3 regions of the Ferrovibrio sp. GW821-FHT12E11 genome follow, and region 3 is predicted to be linked to each of the others. Evidence: predicted binding sites of a transcription regulator. Region 3 holds the regulator's gene; each other region holds the start of a gene.
What was found. The regulator PhoB, encoded in region 3, activates phosphate uptake and scavenging genes when phosphate is short. The targets are predictions, from matches to a motif close to TNTCATAAAACTGTCA.
Positions count from the first base shown of each region.

Region 1 (4,992 bases), 2.6 Mb from region 3:
GGGCCCCAGCCGGTGCGACCCTGATGCGATATCTCGCTGGTTTTCTGATCCTGCTCTCGGCAGCATGCGTCGCCATGGACAGCCATGCCATCGACAATGTCGCCAACCAGCAGGTCACCTTCACCTCCAATGACGGTTCGGTGCTGGCCGGGACCCTGACCATGCCGAGCAACCTGGCCGGCAAGATTCCGGCCATGGTGCTGCTGCAGGGCAGCGGACCGACCGATCGCGACGGCAACCAGCCCCCGGCGGTGCGCATCGATCTGCTACGCCAGGTCGCCGACAGCATGGCGCAGCAGGGCATCGCCACGCTGCGCTACGACAAGCGCGGCATGCATGCCAATGCCGCCGGCCTGCCGACCAGTCCGGACAGCTATGCGACTTATTTCAGCTGGGACCGCTTTGTCGACGATGCCTATGCCGCCTATGCCTTTCTGCGCGCGCAGCCGATGGTGAACATGGAGCAGACCGGCCTGTTCGGCCATTCCGAGGGCGGACTGATCGCGCTCGATCTCAGCAACCGGCTAGTGGCCGGTGAAGCGCCGCGCTTCATGATCCTGGCATCGACGCCGGGACGGCCTTTGGATGTGGTGGTGCGCGAACAGCTGCAACGCCTGCTGATCGATCAAAAGGCCAGCCAGAACCAGCGCAAATTCTTCCTCGAGGCCAACGACCGTATCGCCCGCACCATTCGCGAGACCGGCAAGGTGCCATCCGATGTGCCACCCGGGCTGGTGGCGATCTATCCGTCCTATATCGGACCGTTCTGGCAATCGCAGATGAAACTCGACCCGCCGACCCTGGTGGCGAAATACAGCGGCCCGGTGATGCTGCTGCAGGGCGAAGCGGATCTGCAGGTCTCGGCCGAACGCGATGCGGCGGTACTGGACCGTGCGCTGGCGCAGCGTGAACGCGACGATCATGCGCTGGTGCTGCTGCCGCAGGGCAGCCATAACCTCAAGACCCTGCAAGGCGCCAAGGATCCCGGCCTGCAGGGCGAGATCGATCCGACCGTGCTGACCCGCATGGGCAGCTGGATCCAGGGCCGTCTCAACCGCTAGCGGTCAACCGCCGAGCGCAGCCGCCGCACGATCAGCAGATAGCTGAGCAGTGTGCCTGTCCCCATTGCTGCCATCGTCCAGCTGAGCGGCAGCGCCGTCTCGTTCAGTGCATGGCCGACCGCGATACCGGTGACCGCCGCGCCGCTCATCTGCACGAACCCCATCAGCGAGGCCGCCGCGCCGGCCATATGGGCGAAGGGCTGCAACCCGCCGGCCTGGCCCTGCGGCATGGTGAGGCCGACACCCATGGTGAAGATCATCATCGGACCGATCAGGCTGAACCAGTGGCCTTCGCTGCCCGCCATCCACAGACCCGTTTGCAGCAGCGCCATGCTGACGCCGCCAAGGGCGCAGAGGACCGTGCCCAGCTGCAGCATGGTGTCGACGCCCAGGCGCGCGGTCAGCCGCGTACCGATAAAACCGCCGATGATGTAACCAACGACGATGAACAGGAAGCAGTAGCCGAACATGGTTTCGGTAACACCGAACACCGTGCGTAGTGTGAAAGACGAACCGGAAATGAAGGCAAACATGCCGGCATAGGAAAACGCGACGCAGGCGACATAGCCGCGGAAGCCGCGATGGCGCGCCATGATCGCAAAGTTGCGCAGCATGGGACCGATGCGGGTCGCCACCGGATTGCGTTGACGGATGCTCTCGGGCAGAAAAACCAGCACGCAGAGGCCGAACAGGCCGCCCGTCGCCGCCATGGCGAAGAAATTCGCCTGCCAGCCGAACCAGCTATGCAGATAGCCGCCCAGGATCGGCGCCACCGCCGGCGTCAGACCCAGTACCATGGCCATCATCGACAGCGCGCGTGCTGCAGCGGCGCCCTCGAACAGGTCGCGTGCGATGGCGCGTCCCAGCACCACACCGGCACAGGCACCCAGTGCCTGCAGGAAACGCCAGGCGACCAGCCATTCGATGCTGGCGGCAAACGCACAGCCGATCGAGGCCAGCGTATAAAGCGCGACGCCGAACAGCAGCACCGGCCGGCGGCCGAACCGGTCGGACGCCGGACCATAGATCAGCTGCATCACTGCAAAGCCGGCCAGAAACGCGCTGAGCGTGAGCTGTACGGCCGCGGCATCCGTATCGAACAGGCCGGTCAGCACTGGCAGGGATGGCAGATACATATCGGTGCTGAGCGGGCCCAGCGCCGTGGCGCAGCCGAGCAGGAACACCAGGGCCGTCGAGTCGCGCGCCAGAGGCCGCCCGGATAGCCTCATGGCGTGCTCTCAGCCCTGCAGATGCAGGGTGGCGCCATGCCGGCGCAGCCAGCCACGCGCCAGACGCAACTCGGTTTCACCGCCCAGCAGCCTGGCACAGAGCGACCAGAACGCATCGCTGTGATCCATATGCCGCAGATGAGCCACCTCATGGGCCACCAGATAGCGGCCGATGGCCGGCGGCGCCAGGAGAAGGCGCCAGGAGAAGGACAGGTTGCCATGAGCGGAACAACTGCCCCAGCGACTCTGGGTGTCGCGCACGGTGACGCGCTGCACGGCCACATCGATTCCGGCCGCCATCTCGCGCGCCATGGCGCCGAACTCGTCTCGCGCCCGCCGCTTGAGCCAGTCGCGCAGGCGCCGCGGCAGATGCTCGGCCTGGCCGCTGATATGAATTTCGCTGTTTTCGACCCAGACCCCGCCGCGCGCAGCAGGGCGATGGCGAATGATGTGCGGCGCACCATAAAGCGGGAGGACAGCGCCGTCCTCCCAGGGCTGTGCCGCGGGCCGCTCTTCCTGACGGGCCATGATCCAGGCCACCTGCTCGGTGACGAATCGCTGCCCGGATTTCAGGCTTGCCCGAATTGGAAGCACAAGGACCACCGAACCATCCCGCGGCATAACCCTTAGGAGCATGCGGCGGGCGCGGGCGTCGCGTTTGACCAGGAAGGGGAATGTCTGCGCCCCGACCGTCAGCCGGTCGGCAACGATTTCCACAGGCGCAGAATAAGGCTTGGTCAACGGCCGCCCCTTGTCATATAACCGTCATAAATCTTACGTGCGATCGTCATCGTAGGAACCATAAAAAAGTCGGCCTCCCGACTCAGGGACGGGAATTTCTTTAGCATTGGAGACACCATAATGAAATCGACAGGGAAACTCGCGCGCGTCGCGCTCGCGCTGCTGGCCGGCACAGCCGTCGCCGCAAGCGCCGGCGGCGCCTTTGCCCAGGCCAAGGACAGCCGCATCGAGCTGCAGTTCTGGCATGCGATGACCGGCGCCCTGAACGAACGCGTCAATGACGTGGTCGAGGGTTTCAACAAGGGCCAGGACAAGTACAAGGTCGTTGCCGTCAACAAGGGCAGCTATCCCGAAACCATCACCGCCGCCATGGCGGCGTTCCGCGCCGGCAAGGGCCCGCATGTCGTGCAGGTCCAGGAAGTGGCGACCGGCACGATGATGGCCTCGCGCGCCGCGATCAAGCCGGTGTATGAGCTGATGGCCCAGAACGGCTACAAGTTCGACCCCGGTTCCTACATCACCGCAGTCACCGGCTATTACAGCACCTCGGACGGCAAGATGCTGTCCTATCCGTTCAACTCCTCGACCCCGGTGATGTATTACAACAAGGATGCCTTCAAGAAGGCCGGCCTTGATCCGAATGCGCCGCCGAAGACCTGGCAGGAATTCGAGCCGATGCTGCGCAAGCTGAAGGCTTCGGGCAGCACCTGCCCGTTCCAGTCCAACTGGCAGACCTGGATCCAGCTCGAGAACTTCTCCACGCTGCATAACGTGCCCTTCGCCTCGAAGTCGAATGGCCTGGACGGCTTCGACTCCGAGCTGCAGTTCAACAGCGCCCTGCATGTCCGTCACATCACCAACCTCGCCAACTGGATGAAGGAAGGCCTGATGGTCTATGCCGGCCGCAAGAACGAGCCGAACGCCAAGTTCGTCTCGGGCGAGTGCGCCATCCATATGGAAAGCTCAGCCGGTTACGCCACCTTCGCCCGCGGCGCCAAGTTCGAATGGGGCATCTCCATGCTGCCCTATTACAGCGACGTGCAGGGCGCACCGCAGAACTCGATCATCGGCGGCGCTTCGCTGTGGGTTCTGGGCAAGCACAAGACCGAAGACTACAAGGGCGTTGCCCAGTTCTTCGACTATCTGTCGTCGACCGAGAACCAGGTCTGGTGGCATAAGGCGACCGGTTACCTGCCGATCACGCCGATGGCCTATGAAGCCACCAAGCAGCAGGGCTTCTATACCGCCAATCCGGGTACGGACATCTCCGTGCAGCAGATGGCCCTGAAGCCGCCGACCAACAACTCGAAGGGTCTGCGTCTGGGCAATTTCCTGCAGATCCGCGACGTTATGGACGAGGAAATGGAAGCGATCTGGTCGGGCAAGAAGTCGCCCAAGGAAGCGCTCGACACCGCGGTGGAGCGTGGCAATCGCCTGCTGCGCCAGTTCGAACGCGACAACAAGCGGTCCTGATCGGTTGATTTACCACTCTTAACGGAAGCCCGCGCCTTGACTTTGCAGGGCGCGGGCTTTTCTTTGGCGCTCCATGGAAAAACGAGTCGTATTTGATCACAAGCTGTTGCCGTATCTGCTGCTCGCGCCGCAGATCGCCATCACGCTCATCTTCTTCTTCTGGCCGGCCAGTCAGGCGGTCATACAGTCCGTGCTGCGCGAGGATGCTTTCGGCACACGCAGCGAGTTTGTTGGCCTGGCCAATTTCCTCGCCCTCTTCGAGGACGAGTATTACGTCAACTCCTTCAAGATCACGGCCCTGTTCAGCACGCTGGTCACCGCGCTCGGCCTGTCCATCTCGCTGCTGCTCGCCGTTACCGCCGACCGCCTGGTGCGCGGCGCCACCTTCTACAAGACGCTGCTGATCTGGCCTTATGCCGTGGCGCCCGCTGTCGCCGGCGCGCTCTGGGGTTTCGTCTTCCTGCCCGGCCCCGGCGTCTTCGCCTGGC
Region 1 covers NZ_JBXAQG010000001.1:873,575-878,566, forward strand. The annotation lists gene AC1ROT_RS04355 (transglycosylase domain-containing protein) at 1-24, shown strand, start outside; gene AC1ROT_RS04360 (alpha/beta hydrolase family protein) at 24-1,061, shown strand; gene AC1ROT_RS04365 (multidrug effflux MFS transporter) at 1,058-2,290, opposite strand; gene AC1ROT_RS04370 (M48 family metallopeptidase) at 2,300-3,031, opposite strand; gene ugpB (sn-glycerol-3-phosphate ABC transporter substrate-binding protein UgpB) at 3,152-4,504, shown strand; gene ugpA (sn-glycerol-3-phosphate ABC transporter permease UgpA) at 4,578-4,992, shown strand, end outside.
Region 1: the regulator PhoB is predicted to act here: its motif matches at 3,043-3,058, upstream of ugpB (sn-glycerol-3-phosphate ABC transporter substrate-binding protein UgpB).

Region 2 (4,992 bases), 1.5 Mb from region 3:
TCGACGGGCTGATGTCGCTCTATGTGATTTCGGCGATGTTCGGCCTGGTGCAAGGCGGCATCGTGCCGAGCTATGCCTTCATCGTGCGCGAACTGTTTCCCGCCGGCCAGGCCGGCCTGCGCGTCAGCCTGGCGATTTCCTCGACGCTCGCCGGCATGGCGCTGGGCGGCTGGATGTCGGGCAAGATCTACGACTTCACTGGCTCGTACCAGGCAGCCCTGGTCAACGGGATCGGCTGGAACCTGGTGAATGTGCTGCTTGCCGCCTGGCTGCTGTGGCGGCTGACGCGGCAGCGGCCAACATCCATGACCGCCGACGCATAAACCGTCCGGTCAGGCCAGGCTGGCGCGGCCGGCCGATTTTGCCGTTTCGGTCGAGCTGCGATCCAGCCGCTCTTCGGCGCGCAGCCGCGTTGCCGACAGCTCGCCCGACTGTTCCAGGATCGGATAGGCCACTGCGGTCAGGTGGCTGTTGATGCGCTTGAGGTCACGGATCAGGTCGAGATGGATGGCGCTGGTCTCGATGCTTTCCGAGCGGCCGTCGCGGATGCGCTGGTAATGATGCTCGGCGGCGATCTGCTCGGCCTCGCGCAGGTCGGCCTTTTCCTTCAGAAGCTGGCGCGCCAGTTTCACGTCGCCCGACATGAACAGGTTGCAGGCCATCTGCAGGTTGGCAGCGACGCGATGATGGAAGTCGGTCAGTTCGGCCAGGCCTTCCTTCGAGAAAGTCAGCTTGTTCTTGATCTTCTTCTGGGCCAGATCCATCAGGTTCTTGTCGATGATGTCGCCGATATGCTCCAGATTCGTCGTGAAGGTCAGCACCTCCACGTAACGCCGGCTCTCGGCCTCATCCAGGCCATGCTTGCTCAGCTCGGTGAGATACAGCTTGATCGCCTCATAGAGGCCATCCACCGCGTCGTCGGCCTGCTCCACGGCCTTTTTCAGCTTGGCATCGTCCTTGGTGAACACCGTCATGGTGTCGTCCAGCATGCGCGCCACGGCATCGCTTAAACGCAGCGTCTCGCGCGCCGCGCCGGCCAGGGCCGCAGTCGGCGTGTCGAGTGCGGAATGATCCAGGTAACGCGGCTTGCTGCCGTCGTCGACAGTGGGCAGGTCGGGCATGATGCGCCTGGCCAGACGGTCCAGCGGTGTGGTCAGCGGCAGGAAGACCAGGGCGATGGCGATATTGAAGGCGGTATGGGCATTCACCGCCATGCGCGCCGGATCGGCGCCGAAGACGCTCAGCCATTGCGGCAGCTGGGCGATGAACGGCAGCACGGCCACGGTGGCGAGCACGCGGGTGATCAGGTTGGCAAGCTGGGCGCGGCGGGCGGCGGGCGGTTCGCCACTGGACGCCAGCAGCGGCGAAATCGCCGTGCCGAGATTGGCGCCGACGATCAGGGCGATCGCCAGACTGCCATCGATGGTGCCGGCTTTCGCCATGGCGGCGGCCAGCAACACGGTGGCGAGGCTGGCATGGCTGATCCAGGTCAGGATCGCGAACAGGATGATGGCGAGGATCGGTTCGCGCTCCAGCGGCGACATCACGATGCTGAGGCCGGGCGAATCGCGCAGCGGCGCGGAAGCGCCGATGATCATCTCCAGCGACAGCAGCATCAGGCCGAGGCCGATCAGCAGGCGGCCGCCATGGCGCAGCATGCCGCCTTCCGACGACAGGAAACCGATGACGCCGAAGACGATGCAGAGCGGCCCGAGCCAGTGCAGGTCGAGCGAGAGATACTGCGCAGTGATCGAGGTGCCGATGCCGGCGCCGAGCAGCACGGCAATCGCCGCCCCGCCGACGATCAGGCCGCGGCCGGCAAAGGAGGAAACGATCATCGCGGTGGCGGTGCTCGACTGCAGCAATGCCGTGACGCCGATGCCGGCGAGGAAGGCATGGACGCGGTTGCGCATGGCGCCGCTCAGGTAGCGTCGGAGCGAGGCGCCGAAGGCGCGCGTCATGCCGGTGCGCACCATGCGCACGCCCCAGAGCAGCAGCGCCACGCCGGCGGCCAGATTGAGGAGGAGTTCGGTCGCGCCTGGAGTGGTGGCAGGGTTCATTGCGCGGCCCCCCGGATATGGCGCGACGGGGAGACGGAGGGCGCGCCAGCGTCCAGCGCAGGAGAATCGGGATCGGGGTCCGGATCGCGGAAAATCGCCATTTTTACTGATACCTTAAGAGCCAAATCGGATTGTTACAGTTTAATTACACCTAGATGACACTAGGGCCAAGCGGTTAATCCCGGATGTGCAGATCTTCTCTGAACTGAACGGCTCGGTGCACAGCGTGCCATCTCTGATGCACGGGAGCGTGCCAGAATAAATGAACAGATATTCCGAGAAATTGTTCAGATTGAGACAGATGCTGATGCGCGATTGCGCGAAGGAGAGAAAAAATGAAAACCGATGAATCGTTTGGTTATGCGCTTATGGCCGAGTTTCTGATTCTGCTCGGCATGCTGGGTATTGTCATGGCATCTTAGGCCGAGGATGTCATATTGCAGGGATTCGGGCTTGCTCTGGCGGCTTTTGCGGTCTTTTACAGCTTCTTTGCAATCGATCGGGCGTACCGCTAGGTAGCGCGGCGTAGCGTCAGATTTTTGAGCTAACGGAAAGTGCGTGACGAAGGCTTTGACACCATCTCACGCCCGCCTGCGATACTCTTCCGCATTTACGAGACGCACATTCGGATCCAGAACCGTCTGGAATCCCAGGCCACGGAAGGCATAACTCAGCAAATCCATGGGCTGGTCAGTACCATCCCATCCGGCGCCGGTGAGGCAGATGACATCATGGCCTGGCCGCAGGCCCAAAGTGCGGATGAGGTCGAGCGAGATCGCCAGCGCCGAGCAGGATTTATCGCGTTCATCAATGCGATCGGCATATACGGCCACATGATTGTCTGTTCGGTTCATGAGGGCGCGGAATGCATGTTCGAGCACGGGATGCGAGCCTATCTGAAGGATATCCATATCCATCACCAGGCCGCAGGTTTTTCCCTTAAAGGCATTCAAGGTGCTGGTGAGGCCGTCTCGCATCTTTTGAACGAATACCTGGCGGATTGGGCTCCATTCCGAGCGGCAAAGCAGGCCCGGCATGACGACGATGATCGCGGAGAAATCCCAGGCTGGCATCCTGTCGCGGTATTGTGAGGTGCGCTGTGTTTTCATGACCCCTGAATAACTCCCGAGGATGGATACATGAAGTCACCAGACGCAGACCCATCACGGTTTCTGGGCGGCGGTAGTCTCGGGGCTTTCTCCCATCGCGATGCGATAGCCGGCCTTGCTAGTAAGAATGATCTTCGGATCTTCCGGATCTTTCTCCACTTTCACGCGCAACTTGCGCACCAGGACCCGAAGGGTGTGCCTGGTATGCTCATCATCCCGTCCCCATAATTCTATGGCAAGGTCGGCCGGGCTAACGGCCATGCTGTCGCGGCGCGCGAGCGCAATCATCAGAACCGCTTCCATGCGCGATAACCGAATGGGTTTTCCGCCTTTCCGTATCATTCCAAGGGAAGCATCGAGCTCAATCGTCGCACCATCAATGATCTTTCTATCGCTGCGCTTGCGCAGATTCGCTTTTATACGCGCGAGCAGTTCCGTGTTGTTGAAGGGCTTCTCCACATAGTCGTTGGCGCCGCCGTCGAACGCATCGACCTTGGAGGACACAGCATTGACACCCGACACGATTATGACGGGCCCCTGCCAGAATTTGCGCAACTCTGACAGGGTCCGCAGGCCTGACAGTCCAGGCATTTCCATATCGAGCAGGACGAGGTCAACATGCCGCTTGTGAAGAATGGAAAGGGCGGTTTCACCACCTTCTGCTTCAAGAAACGTGTAGTTGGAGGTAGCAAGAATCACGCTCAGATGTGCGCGTATATTCTTGCTGTCATCAACAATTAGAATTGAACGTCCAGCGCCCGGCATTGGGTCTCCTGCTTTTCTTATACGCGACATACTCACGCCGAGATTTGTTGGCCACAGACTAGAAGGCGTGCCGGCAGTGCATATTGATTTGCGTCAATCGAAAATAGGCGCTGCCATTGAAAGTTGGTAACCAGACCGCTTCATGGAAGGTCGGGTCCGGAGTATCTCTGTCGTTCGCATCTGCGACTGATTTACAGATGAATTAATGATTCAATCGTCGTGCAGTCGTGCAGTCCGATCGACAGCCGCACGCACCTGATAAACGAATCTGGATGGTCGTCCAGCATTACCGGCCGCATTTCATACGCGGTCATCATCTGGTGATTTCCGTCGAAACTTCTTCTCCGTCACAACGTCGCTGCCCGGTCACGACGGACACAGTCGCAATGTCCACACACCAGCGACATGTCCGATGGGGATTGAGGTGGCAAAGCGGCCTTGCCGAAAGTCACTTGAAATATCAGGCGATGCAGAAGGCTGACAGACTGACGAAAGGCTAAACGATGTTATTCTTTTCCGCTTTGTCTTCCACTAAGGACTTGCGCGCGCAGTTCGCGGCCATCAACAAGTCGCAGGCAGTAATCGAATTCGGCCTGGATGGCACGGTCCTCGATGCCAATGAAAACTTCCTGAAGACTCTCGGCTATACCCTGAACGAGATCAAGGGGCAGCATCACGGCATATTCGTTGAACCGGCCTATCGGGCCAGCGCCGAATATCGCGCCTTCTGGGAAAAGCTGGGGCGCGGTGAGTTCGACGCTGCACAATACAAGCGCCTAGCCAAGGGCGGCCGCGAGGTCTGGATCCAAGCGAGCTACAACCCGGTATTCGACAGCAACGGAAAACCTTACAAGGTGGTGAAGTTTGCCACCGATATCACCGCACAAAAAGCGGCGATGGCCAATTATGAGGGACAGCTAGCGGCGATCGGCAAGGCGCAGGCCGTTATCGAGTTTACGCTGGATGGCACGATCCTGGATGCAAACGAGAACTTCCTGAAGACGCTCGGCTATGCCCTGGATGAGATCAAGGGTAAGCATCACAGCATGTTTGTCGAT
Region 2 covers NZ_JBXAQG010000001.1:1,947,659-1,952,650, reverse strand. The annotation lists gene AC1ROT_RS09670 (MFS transporter) at 1-323, shown strand, start outside; gene AC1ROT_RS09665 (Na/Pi cotransporter family protein) at 333-2,060, opposite strand; gene AC1ROT_RS09660 (hypothetical protein) at 2,642-3,169, opposite strand; gene AC1ROT_RS09655 (response regulator transcription factor) at 3,224-3,934, opposite strand; gene AC1ROT_RS09650 (methyl-accepting chemotaxis protein) at 4,438-4,992, shown strand, end outside.
Region 2: the regulator PhoB is predicted to act here: its motif matches at 2,195-2,210, upstream of AC1ROT_RS09665 (Na/Pi cotransporter family protein).

Region 3 (4,992 bases):
GTTCGTTTCCTCGCTGTCGGACGACGTGATCAACGCCGTGCCGCAGAGCCTGCGCGATGGTTCTTACGGACTCGGCGCCACGCAGTCGGAAACGATCAAGCGGGTTATTCTGCCTGCCGCGCTGCCGGGCATCGCGGCGTCGGTCATCCTTGCCTTCAGCCGTGCGCTCGGCGAAACCATGATCGTGGTGATGGCGGCCGGCCTGGCTGCCAACCTGACGGCGAATCCGCTGGCAGCCGTCACCACGGTAACCGTGCATATCGCCTCGCTGCTGGTTGGCGACCAGGAATTCGACAGCCCCAAGACACTGGCCGCCTTCGCCCTGGGTCTGGTGCTGTTCATCGTCACGCTCAGCCTGAACATCGTTGCCCTGCGCATCGTCAAGAAATACCGGGAACAATATGACTGATATTCTCGCCGATACTGTTCCGAATGCGGCGCCGACTGCCGTGTCGCCCGGCATACACATGACCGAAGAGGCCAGAAGCCGCCTCAAGGCCCGTTATGCCTCTGAGCGCCGCTTCAAGCTGATCGGTCTGGCCGCCATCCTGTTCTCGCTGGCGGCGCTGGTGGTCCTGCTCGTCACCATCGCCTCGAACGGCTTCACCGCGTTTCAGCAGACCCATATCCGGCTGGATCTGCAGCTGAGTGCCGAACAGATCGCGCCGGTTGGTACCACCGATACCCGCAAGATCATGCAGGGCAATTACGGCGGCATCATCCTGGAGACGCTGCAGAAGAAGTTTCCTGAGGCGCAGTCTCGCGGCGACCGCCGCCGTCTGCAGGCCTTGGTCAGCTCCGGCGCAGAGCCGCAGGTTGCCCGCATGGTGGTTGCCGATCCGACCCTGATCGGTCAGACCATCAAGGTCTGGCTGCCGACCTCCTCGGATATCGATGTCTTCGTCAAGAAGCAGGTCGATGTCAACGCACCGGAAGACCAGCGCCGGGTCAAGGACAACCAGGTCCGCTGGATCGAAACCCTGCGGTCGACCGGCGATCTGGAACTGCAGTTCAACACCCGCTTCTTCACCGGCGCCGACAGTCGCGAACCTGAACTGGTCGGTGTCTGGGGCGGCGTGGTGGGATCGTTCTTCACCCTGATCGTAACCCTGGTGGTCGCTTTCCCGCTGGGCATCATGGCGGCGATCTATCTGGAAGAATTTGCCCCGAAGAACCGTTGGACCGAAGTCATCGAGGTCAACATCAATAACTTGGCTGCCGTGCCATCCATCGTTTACGGCCTGCTTGGCCTGGCCGTCTTCATCGGGTTCTTCGGTATGCCGCGATCGGCGCCGCTGGTCGGTGGCCTGGTGCTGGCGCTGATGAGCCTGCCGGTGATCATCATCGCCTCCCGTGCCGCCCTGCGTGCCGTACCGCCCTCGATCCGCCAGGCCGCCATGGGCCTTGGCGCCTCGCCGCTGCAGGTGGTGCTGCATCATGTGCTGCCGCTGGCCATGCCGGGCATTCTGACCGGCACGATCATTGCCATGGCCCATGCGCTGGGCGAGACCGCGCCGCTGCTGATGATCGGCATGGTCGCCTTCATCGTCGATATCCCGGCCACACCGGTCGATGCCGCCACCGTGCTGCCGGTGCAGATTTTCATGTGGGCTGACAGTTCGGAGCGTGGCTTTGTCGAAAAGACTTCGGCAGCCATCATCGTCCTGCTGGTCTTCCTGTTGCTGATGAACCTGGCCGCCATTTTGCTGCGCAAGAAATTCGAACGCCGCTGGTAGGCCTGACGCGTGAAGCCACACCCCAATTCGGAGCCATAAGGATTTTTCATGCAGAACGGTAATGGCGTCGATCTCCGCCAGTCCGAGATCGAAATCAAGATGGTGGCGCAGAAAGTCGGCGTCTTCTATGGCGAGAAGCAGGCGCTGCGCGACGTCGACCTCAATATCCCGGCCCGCGCGGTCACGGCGCTGATCGGCCCGTCGGGCTGCGGCAAGTCGACCTTCCTGCGTTGCCTCAACCGTATGAACGACACCATCCGCGACTGCCGCGTGGTTGGCGATATCCGCCTCGACAGGCTGGATGTCTACGACAACAAGGTCGATGTGGTACAGCTGCGCGCCCGGGTCGGCATGGTCTTTCAGAAGCCGAATCCCTTCCCGAAGACGATCTATGAAAACGTCGCCTACGGGCCGCGCATTCACGGCCTGGCTGAAAGCAGCGAACATCTCGACCATATCGTCGAGACTTCGCTGAAACAGGCCGGCCTGTGGAAGGAAGTCGGCAATCGCCTGCAGGAATCGGGTACCAGCCTGTCGGGCGGCCAGCAGCAGCGCCTATGCATCGCGCGCGCCATTGCCGTGGCGCCAGAGGTGATCCTGATGGATGAGCCCTGTTCGGCGCTGGATCCGATCGCTACCGCACATATCGAAGAGCTGATGGACGAACTGCGTGAGCAGTACACCATCGTCATCGTCACCCATTCGATGCAGCAGGCAGCCCGCGTCTCGCAGAAGACTGCCTTCTTCCATCTGGGCAATCTGGTCGAGACCGACGATACCAAAGTGATTTTCACGAACCCCAAGGATGAACGCACCCAGGGGTATATTACCGGCCGCTTCGGCTGATCGCGAAAGAGGACAGTCCAATGCCGCAACATATCGTCCAGAGCTATGACGAAGAGCTGAAAAAGCTCTCCACCCTCATCGTGCAGATGGGTGGGCAGGCTGAGTCGCAGCTGTCCAGCGCCGTCGAGGCTGTGGTGAAACGCGACAGCGAACTGGCCAACGCCGTCGTGCTCAATGACGCCAAGATCGATCTTCTGCGCAATCAGGTCGACGATTTCGCCGTTGAGCTGCTGGCCCGGCGCCAGCCGCTGGCCAATGACCTGCGGGTGATTGTTTCTGCGCTGCGGATTTCCTCGGAGATCGAGCGTATCGGCGACTATGCCAAGAATGTCGCCAAACGCGCTGTGGCGCTGAACCAGGCGCCCCTGGTGCGTCCGGTACACGCCATCCCGCGCATGGCGGCGTTGGTCCAGGCGCTGATCAAGGACGTGCTGGACGCCTATATCACGGCGGATGCAGCCAAGGCCGATGCGGTCTGGGCCCGTGATGAGGAGGTGGACGAGCTTTACACCAGCCTGTTCCGCGAGCTGCTGACCTATATGATGGAAGATCCGCGTTCGATTACCAGCAGCACACATCTTCTGTTTATTGCCAAGAATATCGAGCGCATCGGTGATCACGCCACCAATATCGCGGAGCTGATCCATTACACGGTGACGGGCGAAATGCAGAAGGAAGACCGTCCGAAGGGCGACGATACGGCTTATGCCGTGGTGAATGCGCCGGGAGGCCAGCGATGAATATTGCAATCAAGCCGCGCGTCCTTGTCATCGAGGATGAAGCCGCGCTGCTGGCACTGCTGCGCTATAACCTCGAAAAGGAAAATTACACCGTCGACGAGGCGATGGACGGCGAACAGGCTCTGCTGAAGGTGGCCGAGCATATGCCGGACCTGATTCTGCTGGACTGGATGCTGCCGCGTCTGTCCGGCCTGGAAGTCTGCCGCCAACTGCGCCGCGATCCCAATGCCCGCAACGTACCGATCATCATGCTGACGGCGCGGGGCGAGGAGGCCGACCGCGTGCGTGGCCTGGATGCCGGGGCCGACGATTATATCGCCAAGCCATTCTCGCCGAGCGAGTTGCTGGCCCGCATCCGCGCAGTGCTGCGTCGCATCCGGCCGGCGCTGGCAGAGGAGGTGCTGACCTATGGCGGCCTGGTGATGGATATCGCCACCCACAAGGTCACGCGCAACAGCCGCGACGTGCATCTTGGCCCGACGGAATTCCGCCTGCTGCGCTATTTCCTGGAGCATCCCGGCCGCGTGCTGTCGCGCGACCAGCTGCTGGATGCAGTCTGGGGGCGCGACATCTATGTCGAACAGCGTACCGTCGACGTGCATATCCGCCGACTGCGCAAGGCGTTGAACGGGAATGGCGAAAGCGACGTGATCCGCACCGTCCGGTCGGCCGGCTATGCGCTTGAACTATCCTCTGCCACCGCGGCCGCCATGGCCTGACAAGATCTCATGGGCAAAGAAAAAGCCGGCCGCTTCGCAACGGCCGGCTTTTTTGTCTCTGCCGCGGCGCGTTTTAGCGGCGGCCGATCTGCTTCTTCATGGCGGCAAACAGGGCGTCCACCTTGCCGCCGTTATTCTGAATGACGGATTCGAACTGCTGGCGCTGGGTGAAGGCCATCGACACGCCTTCCACCACCACATCGGTCACCAGCGGTTTGCCGTTCTTCTCGTGCGTCTTCCATTCGACACGGATCGGCGGGCCGTTCGGGCGGACGATCACGGACTCCACCACCTGTTCACTGCCGGCAGATTTGACACCATCGCGGACATCGAGGGTCTCGCCGTTATATTGCGACAGCAGCTGGGAATAGACCTTCACCAGGTAATCTTCGAACAGGCTGTTGTATTCTTGGCGCTGCGCATCGGTCAGGCCGCGGTTGTAGCGGCCGAGGCAGAACTGACCGACCGCCTCAAGATCGAGATGGGTGCTCAGCAGGGTGCGAACCAGCGCTTCACGCTTTTCCGTCGTTAAAGAGCGATCGCCCAGCGCCTTCATGGTGTCGCCGCCGGTCTCGCGAATGAATTGATCGGCCGCTGCTGCCCGGACTGGGGCAGCGGGCAGGAGGGTGGCCAGCGCCAGGATGGCACCGGCAAGGATCGCGAAACGACGGGAAAGCAGGGCGGTCGGCATGGGGAATCCCGGCTAAGAGGCGGAAGGGAATAGTTTTTTCGCTGGTAAATGCGGCATTAAAGCGGCCGAACCATAGCCTGACGGGGGCGGGAAGGCGATGATTCTTTTTTTACAGGGTAGTTAGCTCTACACAAATACATAAAGATATGTTTATATAATTCGCATGACTATGGAGTCGCCCCTGACCCTCGATATTCTGATGGCCGCGTTGCGCGCCGCGGCCGAACCCACACGCCTGCGCCTGCTGGCGCTTTGCGCCC
Region 3 covers NZ_JBXAQG010000001.1:3,494,723-3,499,714, forward strand. The annotation lists gene pstC (phosphate ABC transporter permease subunit PstC) at 1-409, shown strand, start outside; gene pstA (phosphate ABC transporter permease PstA) at 402-1,736, shown strand; gene pstB (phosphate ABC transporter ATP-binding protein PstB) at 1,785-2,582, shown strand; gene phoU (phosphate signaling complex protein PhoU) at 2,603-3,322, shown strand; gene phoB (phosphate regulon transcriptional regulator PhoB) at 3,319-4,041, shown strand; gene AC1ROT_RS17395 (MlaC/ttg2D family ABC transporter substrate-binding protein) at 4,115-4,732, opposite strand; gene AC1ROT_RS17400 (ArsR/SmtB family transcription factor) at 4,896-4,992, shown strand, end outside.